DNA from 2 places in the Marinococcus sp. LNHM4E3-1 genome. Region 2 is predicted to be linked to the other one. Evidence: riboswitches for the same ligand, from Rfam matches in the RefSeq annotation. Region 2 holds a riboswitch; the other holds the start of a gene.

Region 1 (7,802 bases), on a different contig from region 2:
CTTCTTCAATTGGAATATTCGGCGTGCCGTATTCTCCCATCGTACCAAGCTTAATCAGGTGGCACTCCGGAGCCATTTCTTTAATAGCGTAAAGCACGTTCAAATTCCCTACTACGTTGTTCACCTGCGTGTAGACTGCGTGCTCGCGGTCTATCATCGAATAAGGCGCAGAACGCTGTTCAGCAAAGTGAACGAATGCTTCCGGCTTTTCCTGTTCCATCACCTGCTGCAGGAAATCGTAATGCTGAAGATCCCCTTCGTATGTACGTATTTCTTTTCCTGTCAGCTCTTTCCACTTCGCCACCCTCTCTTCAAGGCTTGCAATCGGAGTAATCGAATTGGAATGAAGCTCATCATCAATTTTTCTGCGTACCATACTGTCGATAATTGATACGTCATGACCCTGCTTTGATAAGTAAAGCGCAGTCGGCCAACCACAAAATCCATCTCCACCTGCAACAATAATTTTCACGTCAGTTACCTCCACATCATTTAATACAATCTGATAATTCAAACAAACATAATTCTATGGGTATCTATAAGGTAATTTCTACCTCGTAGAGTGCAAGTTGCCGTCGTATATGTACGTCCGAGTAGAATTCCCATCGAAACAATACCACTCTCCTTATATTAACGCAACTATTTGTCTATATACCACCGTTATTCTATCATACTAACTAATCATTGCAGCTATCACAGCCATAATTCATAAAAATTACATAAAATTTATAGAAAAACAGAAGGGCGGAGGGTGTTATTTGAATGATGTTCGATTAGAATCGCTACATCCTGTAGCAACATCGAACTGACCCGCCTCGTGCGGGCCTCTGAACGGCTCGTCGGTTTCAGTCGGCTTAAGACGAAGTCGCAAACGATCTGAAATCACGAATGGATTAAGCTGGTAACACCCGCAGCTGGACATAGAAAAGCGGAGGCAGCCTGTTTAGCGGCGCGGGCCCCAGAGCTGAACAAAATCCGGAAAAGATTCACTTGTCAAAAGAGAATTTTTCCGGATCTTCATCCACGGCAATTAGTATATTATGTTCATCAAGCTTTTCGCTCAGATCCCGGGCTTCTTTATCATCGTATCCAAGCTTTGTTAATCGTTCATAAATATCGGACGCACCGTTGCGGAAAAACTGTTTCACGAACTCCACCGGACTTTTAACGTCTGCCACTGTATCACTGACTTTCAATTCTTTTGCAGTCGCTTTTTCCGCCTCCAGAGCCAAAGCATAAATCTGTTCCCTTTGGATGCCCTGCATCTTTAATTTATCTACAGCCTTCTGTGCTTCTTCTACGGTTACAAAAATACGAGCGGTAGGCAATAGTTCCCCCTCCTTGCAAGGAATATTACCACTCCGCCCGTAAAATGAAACAAGGAATATTTATCCTCCAATATATCTCTGGTATAACGACCTTGCTTCTACTTCCCCGGAAACTCCGTGAATGATGGCTCTTCCGTCTTTAAAAAGCACCAGCCGCTTATTTTCAATATTTAACACCAGCAAATGCTGATTCGCTTTGGAGACGTGCTGCTTATGAACGTCCGCCGTCCGCTCGAGCGATACCTGCATGTCTGGAAGAGGCTTCACCTGCACCGCATCTCTGCCGCACAGCGTTTCAGCCTTGCTTCTCCCACTCCATGCGAGCGCCGGATATGCTGGTGACTCCCCGCAGGAAGGACAATGCTTATCCTGCAGCGAGTTCACATGAATGGAAGAGCTTTCATTCGACCATACATCAAACGACCACAGTGTCCCGCGGAGCTGGTCAAAGGAATGGGTAAGCAGCTTCATAGCTTCGGTCACCTGAGTGGCGCTTACGAATTGAACAGCCGGAGCTATAATTCCCACCGTATCACACGTTTCTCCTTCCATCGGAATGCCCTTCATCAGGCAGCGCAGACATGGCCCTTGCCCCGGCCTCACGGTATAGCTCAGTCCGTAGGCGCCCACACAGGCTCCGTAAATCCACGGAATCCGGTGCTTCAACGCTGTATCATTAATCATCAGCCGTGTCTCCATATTATCGAGTCCGTCGATAATAAGGTCTGCAGGCATACAATTTTCGAGCAGGGCCGGATCTGCTTCCCCCACAATGATTTCAATAGAAGCATCACTCCGAATATCAAGCAGTCGTTTTTTCGCCGCTTCTGCTTTTGGCGTAAAGGCCTCTGCGTCCGCTTCCGTATAAAGCTGCTGACGCTGAAGATTGCTTTCCTCCACATAGTCACGGTCAATCAACGTTAATTTTCCGATCCCCGCGCGTATGAGAGTTTCGGCTGTTAAACTCCCGAGAGCTCCGGCACCTACTACTATGACGTGAGCCTCCTGCAGCCTTTTCTGTCCCCTTCGGCCGATTCCGTGAAATAACCGCTGCCGGGAAAAACGTTCTTCCGTATTCAAATACTGAGGCCTCCTAAAGGGCTGCTCGCCTGGGCGTAGAATTTTTTATCTATGCGCCCTGCTTCTGCGCCAAGCGCTCCGGCCCTCACTGCCAATTTCATCGCTTCTGCCATTTTTACAGGATCGCCCGCGCCCGAAACGGCCGTGTTCAGCAGGATACCATCAGCGCCGAGCTCCATGGCATAAGCAGCATCCTTCGGACTCCCAATGCCTGCATCTACAATCACCGGGACTTCCGCCTGTTCAATAATGTGGGACAGGTTGTAAGGGTTAATGATTCCAAGCCCCGTGCCTATAGGAGAGGCTCCCGGCATCACTGCATGAACCCCAAGCTCCTGAAGCTTCCTGGCGAGCACAACGTCATCGGACGTATAGGCGAGGACAGTAAACCCTTCGTTCAGCAGCTGTTCTGAGGCCCGGAGCGTTTCCACCGGATCCGGCAGAAGCGTTTTATCGCAGCCGATCACTTCTACTTTAATCATGTCACACATATTGGCCGCCTCTGCCAGCTTCGCGGTGCGTACAGCTTCTTCAGCTGTTTTGGCCCCGGCTGTATTTGGCAGCAGCCGGTACTTTGAGACATCCATCTGTTCAAATGGATCAGGCTGGCTGCTGTCAAACAGGTTCATTCTGCGAACGGCGAAGGTCAGTACCTCTGTTTCCGATGCTTCTACAGCCTGCAGCTGGGTCCGGGCGTCTTTATATTTCCCGGTGCCGAGAAATAAATTCGATTCAAACATCATATTGCCGATACTAAGCATTTGTTCATCCGCCTCCTACAAAATGAATAATTTCGATTCTATCCCCGTCCATTAAACCTTCCTGCTGGTGAAATTCTTCAATTACAATAGTGCCGTTGCGCTCCACCACTGTTTTTTTGTGGGCGATCTGAAGCTCTTCAAGTAAATCGGCTACCGTGGTGCTGTTCTCAATATTCTGTAATTGACCATTAAGCGTGATCTGCATGAATAATTCCTCCCTTTCGTATTTGAGGGTCTACGGCAAACAGGTGCTTCCAGTCCTCGCGAACGCTTTCCCCCTCGATCCGGTCAGCCATCCAGCTTCCGCTCAGTGCTGAAAGCAAAATACCGTTTCTGTAATGGCCGGTCATTACCCACAAACCCCGTTCGGTCTGTCCCATATATGGCAGCCCGTCCCCTGTCTGCGGCCGGACACCGCTCCAAAGCCTGTCAATATTCGCATGCTTCAGCCCCGGCACTAAATGCACAGCTGCTTTCATCAGCTCCTGTATCGAAGCTACAGTGACCCCTGTACTCGAGTCGCCGGGTTTTTCTGAAGCGCCTATAAAGATTTCCCCGTCCTTTTTCGGAACAATATACACCTGCGGAGTGTGGAGGGTGTGTCTCAAATTCTCCCGGGGCATGCGTACGGACAAACACTCCCCTTTCACCGGATAGAGGGTAAACTCCTTCTCATCCAACAGCTCCGCCCCGGCGCTTCCCCCGGTAAAAACAACTTCTTCCGCTTCAACAACTCCTTCACTTGTTTTCGCACCGTAAACGCGGCCATCAGCTTCCAAAAGACGATCAACTGAAGTATTTTCCCGTACAATTGTCCCGCAGGCCTTTGCTGCTTTGGCAAGAGCCATTGTCCATTCATAGGCACGAAGCTGGCCGTCTTTTGGAATGGACCAGGCGCCCCGGATATTTTCGGAAAGCGCCGGTTCCCTGCGCAGTGCTTCATATGGCGAAAGCCACTCCGCGCCGTAGTCGCGCGTGGTGCGTTGATAACTTTCTTCTTCCGCTGTCTCCCATACAGGCTTCAGCATTCCGTTGTTCACGTAGGAAACGTCCATTCCGCTAAGCGCTTCCACTTCAGGGACCAGTTCTTTAAACAGCTCCCGGCTTTCCAGGGCGAATTCCTGAAAAAGGCCAGACCCTTCCCATTCGGACTGGGCTCCGAGCATACCGGCAGCCGCTTTTGATGCTCCGGAAGCGATGGTTTCTTTTTCGATGACCATCACACGACGCCCCCGTTTGCTTAACTGATATGCAAGCGAGCATCCCTGTACCCCTGCGCCCACAATAAGAACTTCTGTATCAGCCTTCATTGTCATCACTCCTTAACCGGATTCTGAGCTCTTCGGCTGCTTTTCCGGGTTCTGCCGCATCATAAAAATATGCAATGGCTGCCACCCCGGACGCTCCGCAGTTTATACCTTCTACTGCCTTGTCAGCATCAATTCCTCCGATGGCAATCACGGGGAGGCGGACGCTTTCCGCCACAGCTTTCAACGCCCGAACTCCGCGCGGGGGGCTCCCAGGTTTACTGCCTGAGGCAAATACATGACCAAAATACAGCCATGATGCTCCCTCCTGTTCACTTCTTTTCGCTGCCTCTACAGAGTGTATCGACTGCCCCCAGCTTACAGATGCCGGATAGATTGTACGACGCTCCGGCAGGTGGGTACCGGCCAGCCCGTATGCAGCAGCAAGCTCCGGTTCATCATTTATGATCAGCTGCGCGGGGGCAGTTCCTTCTTTTAATGCCAGCTCGACGGCCCTTTCCTTTTCACGCTTTGTCCATTCAGGTGCCCGTATATGCACATAATCGACGATTCCTGTGAGCTCCCTCGTTTTCCCCCACCACGCTGCCACCGTTATATCCGGCGGCGATACCGCGTGTATGCTCGGCTTCGGTTTGTCATTCATAAAAAACCTCCTTCCAGAAGGAAGGAGGCTGCCCGTTAAAAGGTTCAACATGGCTGCTTCCCTCCGCTGGCTCTCCAGATCAGGTTCAAAGGGTTCCGGATGTTTCTCCGGTCTCAGCCTCAGCAGGCACCCCCAGCAAATATAATATTTTCCACAAAAAACCCCGCTTTCATTTAGAAAGCGGGGGAGATAGTCGTATTGGCATCTCTTCCCCACTTCCCTCCGCTGGTATAATCCAGATCAGGTTCAAAGGGATCAGCTTTACGCTGTCTCAGCCAACAGGCACCCCTAGTGGTTGGTATTATTTATATCATAACGCGGTACTCTTCTTCCGTCAATTCGATGCGGAATTTTATGCCTGGAAAATCGACAGCACCACCCACAGGGAAGGAACGCTTAAAATAGTCGTCACCAGTGTAATACTCGAAACAAGCTGGGGGTTGGAATCAAATTGTACAGAAATCATTGCCATGGTTGCTGCACTCGGCATCGCTGTTGAAACAACCAGCACGGTCGTTAACGTGTCGCTGGTCTGCAGCAGCAGGGCAATTACGTAAGCGAGAGCCGGCGCGAATACAAGCCGTAAAAACGTACCTGCACTAACAAGCTTCCAATCCATGCTTTTGACGGATATGCGTGCAAGCTGCATCCCCAGGATAATCATAACCACCGGTATTGCAGCGCTCGCGAGCATATCGAGGGCTTCATAATAGGTCGCTCCGACCGGTATCCCGGTCAGCTGGAAGACAATACCGGCGAGCAGTGCATAAAATACCGGCATCCGCAGTACCGTCCGGAACGCGTCAGCCGCATCCATATTGGCACTGTTTGCGATATAGACGCCTACAGTATTCATCAGCATCGTCTGAATGACCATAAAAACGATAGAGTAGGCAAAGGCTGTATCACCAAACGCAAAAGCAATTAACGGAGCACCGTAATTGCCCGCATTCATAAACACGGTAGAGAGCATCATGCCGGTTTCGTTAGCTTTCGGCCATTTACGCACGTAGGACACTAATTTGATCAGCCCGGTCATAACCGCTAAAAATACCAGGGAAAACAGAGCCATCGACAGCATATCGCTGTTCAGCTCTCTTTCATAGAATGTCCGGAAAACAAGCGCAGGCGTCAATACATAAAGAGCGACAGCCGACACCGGCCGAATATCCACTGCCTGTCTTTTCTGCAGCAAATAGCCAATCGTAAATATTAAAATGATTGGGATCAATACATTGATCAGCACACCCATGCGGAGCCCTTCCTTCTTTCCTCAAATTTAATGCCTCTTAACGCTGGCCGCTTTTTCTCAGTAATCGTGCCGCAGCATCTGCTTTAAAATACGTTTTTCTTTACGTGATACAAGAATATACAAATAATCACCGGCCTGGATTATTGTCTCACCAACCGGAGTGACCAGTTCATCGTCCCGGACAATCGCGCTGATCAGCGCAGATGCGGGAAATTCAATGCTTTGGAGCGTCTGCCCGACAATCGGCGTCGCTTCATTCGTTTGAAATTCCATAATTTCTGCGTTCGCTTTTCCGAGTGATACGAGCTCCAGGGAATGAGTTGGCGCTTCGCGGAGCGGACCGGATAGGTGAAGCCATTTCGCTAATGGAGCGATGGTCGCCCCCTGGATCAGTGCAGACGTCAGCACAATAAAGAAGACGACATTAAAAATCTGGCTGCCCGACTCCACACCAGCAACAATCGGGTATGTAGCCAAAATAATCGGCACCGCCCCGCGCAGACCTGCCCAGGATAAAAATATATTCTGCTTTGGTTTATAGCCGAAAAAGGAAGTCGACAAAAACGTAGCCAGCGGACGGGCCAAAAACATTAAAACCGCTGATAATATGAGTCCCATGGTGATGTTTGACCAGGTCAAAATGTCTCTCGGGAAAGCAAGCAATCCCAGGATGATAAACATGCTTATTTGGGACATCCACGCCATGCCCTCGTTGAACCGGTAAATCGGCTGGCGGTAAATCAAATCGGAGTTACCTATTAAAAGCGCTGCTACATATACTGCCAAAAACCCGCTTGCGCTCATGCTTGAGGTCACACTGTAGGTTAACAGCGCGAAAGCGATCGCAAACAGAGGATAGAGTCCACTAGAATCCAGGTTAATACGGTTAATGGTCCATGAGGCTGCCCATCCGAACAACCCGCCCATCGCAAGACCGGCGCCCATCTGCCAGAAAAATGCACCGGATAGCAGCCAGACGTTTGGCGAATCTGCCAATATTAATTCAATAAAGAAGAGCGTTAAAAACACCGCCATTGGGTCGTTACTCCCCGATTCCGCTTCGAGGGTGGACCCCATTTTTTTATCAATGCTCCGTCCCTTCAAAGCGGCAAAGACGGCAGCGGCGTCTGTCGAACCGACTGTAGCTCCGAGAAGCATCGCCTCGAGCCAGGTCAGATCAAGCAGCTGCTTTGCCACCAGCCCCATCAGGGCAGCCGTAAACAGAACGCCAAACGTGGCGAGCGTTACGGAAGGCCCCACCACCGGTCTGATATCGCGCCACCTTGTCTGGGTACCCCCTTCAAACAAAATAATGATTAGGGCTATAATTCCGACGGTTTGGGCAAGCTGGACATTTTCGAACTCAATAATGCCAAAACCATCATTTCCCATCAGCATACCTAGAATAATAAACAAAATAAGTGAGGGCACGCCGAGCCGTGTCGAAAATTTCGTTACGATGACACCTAA
Region 2 (7,802 bases):
AAACGGAGTACTGTATATTTATTTGGCGCATTCAAAGCAGTACAGCCGGCCGTACTCATGAACCCCTTCCATAAAGCCGTCCCGGCAGTAAATTTCTTTGCCACATTCACTGCATTGGCCCAGATACTCCTCCATCGTTGTCACCTCTTCTTCGTTAAGAATCCTTCGGCTGACGGTCAAGAATTTCTTTTAAGACACGGGCATGATTATACGTTTCTTCCTTCGCGGCAAACACGAGCGTCAACTGCTTATTCTGCTCACGTACGGTCTCTTTTAACTGATCGAGAGCTTCAGCCTGTTCGTTATTCTGTTGAAGCTCCTGCTTATACTTCTCTTTGAATGCGTCAAATTTCTCCGGATCGTGGGAGAACCATTGCCGCAGCTCTTTTGAAGGAGCAACGTCCCTGCTCCATTTATCCACTTTAGCTTTTTCCTTTGCTATTCCCCTCGGCCACACGCCGTCGACTAAAATCCGATACCCGTCTTTTTTCTCCGGGTCTTCATAAATTCTTTTCAATTGAATGGCCATCGTTGCCCTCCTTCTGCTTTATTTTTCTTCAAACATAAAGTCTACGACCTTGTTGACGTGCACCTGCATTGTATCTAAAAACGGAATCGAAAAATCTTCTTCAGAAAGAATCATCGGCAGTTCAGTGCAGCCAAGAATCAAGGTATCAAGCCCATGTTGTTCGATCATTTCCCCGGTGATCCGCTCAAATTCTTTTTTCGTCTCAGGATTTACGATACCATTTTCGAGCTCACTGACAATTTTTTCGTGTAAATACTGCTGTGTACTTTCAGCTGGCACATAAATATTCTTTCCATTCGCTTCGAACGGCTTCTTAAAAAAATTCTTTTCCATCGTAAACTTTGTGCCCAGCAGCCCAATGTTTTCGGCGCCCTGATTTTCTGCTGCTTCCACCGCGGCGTCCACGATGCTGAGCATCGGCACCTCGACCTGCTTCTGCACTTCATCGAATACAAGGTGCGGAGTGTTGGCTGCAATAATGATTCCATCAACGTCGAGCAGTTCAAGCTTACGGGCAGCGTTGCCCAGATATTCGATCAGATCGTCCATTCGTTCTTCCGAAATATACGTAAAAATGTTGTACATATTAATGCTATTAATGTACAATTCCGGAAGCACCTGAAGACTATTCTTCTTTTCCTGATACTTTTTAATGATGGATTGATAATATTCCACTGTCGATTCCGGACCGAGGCCGCCGATAATACCTATCTGTTTCATTTTTTCTCCTCCTTCATTAAAGCGTTAATATATATTACCAATATATATTTTAACATATTTAGTGTGCACCTCTATTCACCAGGATGATTGCACAATCCGGCCGCCGAATATATAATAAGTATATTAAATATGTATTTTATGCACGAGCCTATAAAAGAAAGGAATGGACATATGCGAATACTTTTGTTCTATTCCACAATGACTGGAAATACTGAAGACATGGCTATTGATACGGAAGAAGAGCTCATCAACCGCGGGCACGAAGTAGAGCTGATGGATATGATCGCCGATGGCCTTCCAAACGAAGACCCCCTCCCTCACGATCTGCTCATTATGGGTACGTATACGTGGGGTGAAGGTGATATCCCCGAAGAAACGGAAGATTTTCTTGAAGATCTTTTCGCCTATGATATTTCCGGCCTTTCGATTTCCATCTTCGGCTCCGGGGATCACGCGTATGAAAACTTCGCCGGAGCTGTGGATGAGATGATCGAGGAATTCCGCAAACATGGACATAAGGGTGAGATTCCCACCATGAAAGTCGATGTGGATGAAATGGATAACATTGCTGAAGATATTAAAAGCTATGTCGACAGCATCGAAGAAAAGTTTTTAGTGAAATAATGGTCAGCACGAATAACCCCGGGGGCCGTGAGCCTCCGGGGTTACCTTTAATTAATACAGCTGATCTGTCACGGCATTGGCATAAGAAAAACAAAAATCATAAACAATATAAACCCGGCACTGAACCATATGTCCGTTTTTTTATAATTCATCTGTACGTATTCCGTTCTTTCTCTGGAGCCGTCAAACCCTTTCGATTCCATTGCGAGCGCTGTTCTTTCTGCCTTTCGTACAGCCCCTGCCATCAATGGCACGGCCATCTCTTTCCACTCACGCATTTTAGGCTTTTTGCCCATCCCTCTGATTTGCCGGGCTCTCCGGATAACCGCCAGTTCCTCCCGCAGTTGGGGGAGAAAACGGTAGGCGGCCATCATTCCATAACCAATATTTGGAGGCATATGCCATTTTTGTATCAGGCTTATCACTAAACTCACGGGAGAGGTAGTGAGAACAAAAAGAAGCGACCAGGAGGCAAACACCATTGCCCGCAGACCGAGCGAGATCCCTGTTTGAATATTTTCAAGAGCAACCGGCATTTGGAATACGTAGAAAAGAACTGTGGGTCCTCTTTCGTCAGGAAAAACAACCTGAAGCCATATAAAGCTGAACCCAAAGAGCCCAAATGGAAGCATAAGTACGAGCAGCAGCTTTAACGGCACTTTTCCCAAAAAGGCGACGGCAGCAACCGTTAACAGCAAAACGGCAAGCGGGCGCCAAATATCATAAACGAAAATCATGCAGAAAAATACGGTGAAAAGACTTATCAGCTTCAGCGTTGGATGTACGTGCTGCAAAAAAGCGTTCCGAGTCTGGATTTCTTCAAGCATGGCTTACTGCTTTCTTTTTCTTTAAGCTCATAAGCTTTACTACCGGCGGGCGGACACCGATTTTAGCTAAATCCATACTCCCACTGAAAAATGCTTCCACGCCGTCATCACAGGCAAGTGTTCGTTCCGCCAGCGCCAAAACCCGTCCAGCTTTTGTATAGACCAGATCCATATCATGCGTCAGCCAGAGAACCGCTTTTCCACGTCGCCGGCACTGCTCAAGCACTTCAAATAAAGCATCGGTATTTCGCTTATCAAGACCAAACGCCGGCTCATCCAAAATTAATACGGACTGGTTGTTCGTTACCATGACTGCCACCGAAAGGCGCCTTTTTTCTCCCTGGCTGAGCTGAAATGGATGATTCTTTCGAATATGTCCGAGCTGAAATTGAATCAGCAGTTCATTTGTCTGCTGATCAATATCTTTTTCGCACCACCCTTCCATTTCCATTCCGTAGCGTATTTCTTTTTCCACGGTCTGTGCTACAAACTGATGCTCGGGCTGCTGAAAAACAATTCCGAAGGTTTTAGCAATTTCGTACGGCTTCAGACTGGCAATATCTTCTCCGTTAACATATATAGAGCCGCTTTTAAGAGATTCCCATCCAGTGAGGACACGTGCGAGCGTGCTCTTTCCTGCTCCGTTTGCACCGACTAGAGCAGTCATTTCCCCTGGGTACAGGGAAAAAGATACGTTTTCGAAAACCGTTTGCTCGCCATAGGCAAAGGCCGCCTGCTTCACCTCCAGAACAGGTGGTTCAAGTGAAGGAGCACTTATCTTTTTCGGCTGCGGCAGAGATGCAAGAACTGCTGCAGCGGAATAATCCGCTGCAAACCTTTCCCATTCCCCTAAAGTAATGGGAAGAGCAGATTTGGGATTCTCTGACTTTTTCAGTAATTTCTTTCCGGCTTCTGCAGGAGCCGGCAGCCATACTCCTTCTGCTTCGAGTACGGCTGCATGAGAATTGAATATACGTGCCGGGCTTCCATCCGCAGACACCTGGCCATCGTGGTTCAATACGATCACCCGGTCTACCCACTCCATTACTTCATTTAATTGATGCTCAATCAAAACCAGTGTTTTATCACTATCTGCTGCAATGCGGCCAAGAAGCGAAGCCACTGCTTGCCGGCTTACCGGATCGAGCTGGGAGAGCGGTTCATCCAGAATCCATATCCGCGGATTCACAGCAGCTAAACAGGAAACAGCTATTTTTTGCTTCATCCCGCCGGACAGTGTGTCGATACGGGCATCAATGCAGTGAAGCATATCTGTAAATTGTAAGGCTTCGTGCACGCGGGCCTCGATATCACCTGCAGGCACCCGCAGATTCTCAAGCGTGAATACAAGCTCTTCCCGCACGGTCGGCATGCAGAACTGGGTATCCGGGTCCTGGAACAAAAGCGCCGCCTGCCTGGCGGCCTCCGTAATACTTTTCACCGCCGGATTTTCCCCAAACACGCTCAGACCGCCCGAAACCTCCGCCTCCACAGAACGCGGAAGAATTCCCTGGATAGCGAGAGCAAGCGTACTTTTGCCTGAACCACTCGGACCGAGCAGCAGCACGTTTTCCCCAGTACATATTTCTGCTGAAAAACCTTCTATCGAAGGCTTAGCAAAAGGGTACGCAATGGTCAATTTGTCTGCGTAAATCATACAGCATCCTTCTGCTGGCCGAGACGGTATTGACGGCCAAGGGCGAAGCGGTCAAGCACTCCAGTCTTTACCAGCGCATCCGCAAAGCTTTTCCCTGCCCATCCGGCTAAAAGAGCGCCGCTTATAAGCATGGTTACCAGCATAAATACAACAACAGAACCTGCGTACTGGCTGAATCCATAAAGGACATACTGGGTTAAAAATGCAGCAAACGTTCCGGCCGACCCGGCAAGCATTAATACTGGCAGACGGAACACCCGGTAGAAAAACAGAGCGAAAATCAATTCTGCAGCGAGCCCCTGGGTGAAGCCGAGCACGAGCACTGCTCCTGCACTGACAGACCCCGCCATAACTTCAGTGCCGGCCGCAATAAGCTCTGAAAGCAGCGCCGCTCCCGGTTTTTGAACGATATAGGCACAAATCACAGGCGCAAGGATCCAGAAGCCCGCCATCAGGCCTCCTCCAACTGGACCGAAGATGCCGGTAACCATTTGTCCCAGCAGCACCCAAAGAAGATAAAGGACGCCGAGAACTGCTGAAATAAACGAGATGACGACAATATCCCGGAGGTTTAAGCGTTTGTTTATCATTAGACTTTTTCCCCGTCTGTTAACGTTCTGGCAAAGGGCCAGTCTTTTGCATAATAAGCGTCCTCAAAAAACATATACTCAAGCTGGCATCCTTCCATAAACAACGTCCGCCAGCGCTGTTTTTCTTCTTCTGTGACTGTTTCTGCCAGTTCATCGAGGCGGTCAATATATTTGTACATTTCCCGTTCCTCACGGTCCCCGTAAAAACGAATCCAGTCATTGAACGGATGGGTTTCGTCCGGCTGCACTTCCTCCATCAGCCTTTCACCCACATACAAATACACCCACGGGCAGGCAAGCGTTACCGCAATTACATCACCAAGTGTTCCTTTTTCGGCATGGTGCAGCATGTGAAGCACGTAATGCTGAGATACCGGAGCAAGCGCATAGCCCTGCAATTCCTCATAGCCCACGCCCGCCTGCTCACACAAATTATGATGCGGGTGCGTTTCGCTGTTTAAAACAAAATCAATGGTATCTTTAAACATAACCATGTCTTCTCTTGACGTACACTTTGTTACCCCAATTGCTTTTGCCTTGATCATGGCGTTTAAGTATTCAAAATCCTGCTTCACGTAATGGATAAGAGATGCTTTTGGGAGCTCCCCTTTCCCGATACCCTGTACAAACGGATTTCTCCAGCAGGCTTCAAAAATGTGCTCTGTGTCCTGCCATAAAAGCTCTGAAAATTTCATTGTAACTTCCTCCTTTAAATTAGGAGGGAACCACTACGGGCAGTCAGGACCAATGGGGTAAAAAAAGCCACTCCATTGGTGGAGTGGCTTAGAATAAACGTCCTCTATGGTAAAGCTTGTGCTTTTGAAATAGACGTATTCTGCCGTCTCCACTTTCCTACGCTGGCCTTAACCAGATCAGGTTCAAAGGGATTAAGGTTAGTCCTTATCTCAGCCGCTTTCGGCACCCCTAGTGGATTCCCTATTAAGTTGTCTACACTTTATCATATTATGTCAGGAAGTCAAAGGTGATTTTTATAATCCGCCTTCTCCCTCTGAGCAAAAATCTGCATTCAAAAACCCTGCAGGCCTATGCCAGCAGGGTTTTTCTGCATATTACGCGCGGTTCGCCACAGCCCGCGTTTCCTGATAAAAACGTTCGAATTCGGCTACGACATTATCAAGAAAATCAATCGTGCCCTGATCTGTTAAATCTCCGTTTTCATTCATTTTTTCATGGACGGCTCCGATCAGTACTTCATTTCCAGGCAGTACTTTTGCACTCATACCGGGAGCGCTCAGAATCTGTCGAAGATGCATCTGCGCTTTCACTGTGCCCAGGCCTCCAAGAGAAGCTCCTACAAGCATGGTTGGTTTGCCGGCAAAGTCGTAATCGACCCGGGAGTTCCAGTCAAGAGCATTTTTAAGCACGCCGGAAATCGAACCGTTATATTCCGGAGTGGCGATAAGCACGGCGTCCGCTTCACGTACAGAACGCTTGTATTCCTGCACATAGTCCGGAGCGTTGCTTTCCTCATCCTGATCATAGTGCGGAAGATCGCGGATATCTAAAATATCAATATCCATGATGTCACTGTAACGATCCTGCATGTACTCCACTAACTTTCCGTTAAATGATTCCTGGCGAATACTTCCTACGATAGCTGCTACTTTCATTTGAACTTTCATCCTTTCGTGTTGAACTTCATTTACATATCATACACGCACGTTACTGGCTGTTTCAAGTTATCTGCTTACTTTTTGTAAGTGCCTGATGCAGAGCTGTGTTCTTTTTCTGCACACGCTCCTCCCAGTATTCCCTGTCCCAGTCCGCAAGCTGTTCCGGAGCGACCGCCTGCTCCATGTAACGGGAAAATGAATCCACTTCCTTTAACACAGACGGATCTCCTGTTTTCACGAGCATCGTCAGTGCTTCCATGCAGGCTCCCATTACCGAAATATCTTCGTAACCGTACAATCTCACCTGATAAAAGCTTTTATATAAATACTCCCTAAAGGGTTTTACAGGCATGAATAACCGCAGCTCATTCTGATTGTCAGCGAAGTATTGGTCATTTTTGTGTTCATGGCTGAGTTCGGAAAGCAGTGCCCCAATACGGTTGATGCAGTTCGCTGCTGTGTGTGGATCATTGATTGCAGGCGAAATGGCCCGCAGCGCTATTTCTACAATTTTCTGCATGGAGAATTCAATGTCCTGAACATTGCTTCTCTCTTCTCCTACTAATAAAAAACTTCTCAATATTTTCGAGGATAAACTATGCTTTGACCAATAGCGAAATAAAGGCTCTCCCTGATGAACGTAGTCTCCTACCTGGAACAGGCATTCGACCACGGCTCCCTGCTGCCTGGCCCATTCAATCAGTTCAGGCATTTTCACCATATTGGTATACCCCGACCGTTCGGCATAAACGATTGCTTCTTCGTCATTTCGAAAATCATCGCTCCATTCGCTGAAGCTGTGCACCCCCGAATAAGTGTAGGCATCCCGGATCACCCTGGAGGCATCAGATCTTATATGGCTGATCAAATGATTCACCTGCAGCCACTGGGTGGAGTGATAAATAAAGATAATAAAAAAAGCCAGACAGCCAAGCGCCACAAGAACTGTCAGCATTGGCATCAAAATTTGGCTACTGCCTTCGCTCGAAAAAAGCAGCATATTTACCAGAGTAAATAATACCCCAAACGTAAATACCCCAAGTGTATGCTGCGTCGTCGGGCTTTTCATGAAATCCTGCAGAGCCCTTGGGGTAAACTGTGTGGCATACGTGGTCAGAACGACCATAATCGAAGAAAAACTTATGGTTGTCAACGTCAGCAATGCCGTCACTAATGCACTGTATAAAGAAGTAGCAGTGTTATTTTCCACGATCAGCATAG

What was found. Region 2 has a riboswitch for thiamine pyrophosphate ahead of tenA (thiaminase II). Riboswitches for the same ligand answer to the same signal wherever they lie in the genome.
Region 1: linked by a shared signal. The riboswitch ahead of ACTRXI_RS05495 (thiamine phosphate synthase) and the one ahead of tenA (thiaminase II) in region 2 are both predicted to bind thiamine pyrophosphate.

The regions. Positions count from the first base shown of each region.
Region 1 covers NZ_JBQLID010000004.1:63,679-71,480, forward strand. The annotation lists gene ACTRXI_RS05465 (NAD-dependent epimerase/dehydratase family protein) at 1-472, opposite strand, end outside; gene ACTRXI_RS05470 (general stress protein) at 987-1,328, opposite strand; gene ACTRXI_RS05475 (ThiF family adenylyltransferase) at 1,389-2,408, opposite strand; gene ACTRXI_RS05480 (thiazole synthase) at 2,405-3,169, opposite strand; gene thiS (sulfur carrier protein ThiS) at 3,174-3,374, opposite strand; gene thiO (glycine oxidase ThiO) at 3,358-4,479, opposite strand; gene ACTRXI_RS05495 (thiamine phosphate synthase) at 4,469-5,080, opposite strand; TPP riboswitch at 5,122-5,224, opposite strand; TPP riboswitch at 5,281-5,380, opposite strand; gene ACTRXI_RS05500 (AEC family transporter) at 5,433-6,332, opposite strand; gene ACTRXI_RS05505 (potassium/proton antiporter) at 6,390-7,802, opposite strand, start outside.
Region 2 covers NZ_JBQLID010000010.1:103,623-111,424, forward strand. The annotation lists gene ACTRXI_RS11910 (DUF488 domain-containing protein) at 155-529, opposite strand; gene ACTRXI_RS11915 (aspartate/glutamate racemase family protein) at 548-1,249, opposite strand; gene ACTRXI_RS11920 (flavodoxin domain-containing protein) at 1,421-1,873, shown strand; gene ACTRXI_RS11925 (energy-coupling factor transporter transmembrane component T family protein) at 1,942-2,700, opposite strand; gene ACTRXI_RS11930 (ABC transporter ATP-binding protein) at 2,693-4,357, opposite strand; gene ACTRXI_RS11935 (ECF transporter S component) at 4,354-4,947, opposite strand; gene tenA (thiaminase II) at 4,947-5,642, opposite strand; TPP riboswitch at 5,780-5,883, opposite strand; gene ACTRXI_RS11945 (NADPH-dependent FMN reductase) at 6,018-6,578, opposite strand; gene ACTRXI_RS11950 (DUF2254 domain-containing protein) at 6,643-7,802, opposite strand, start outside.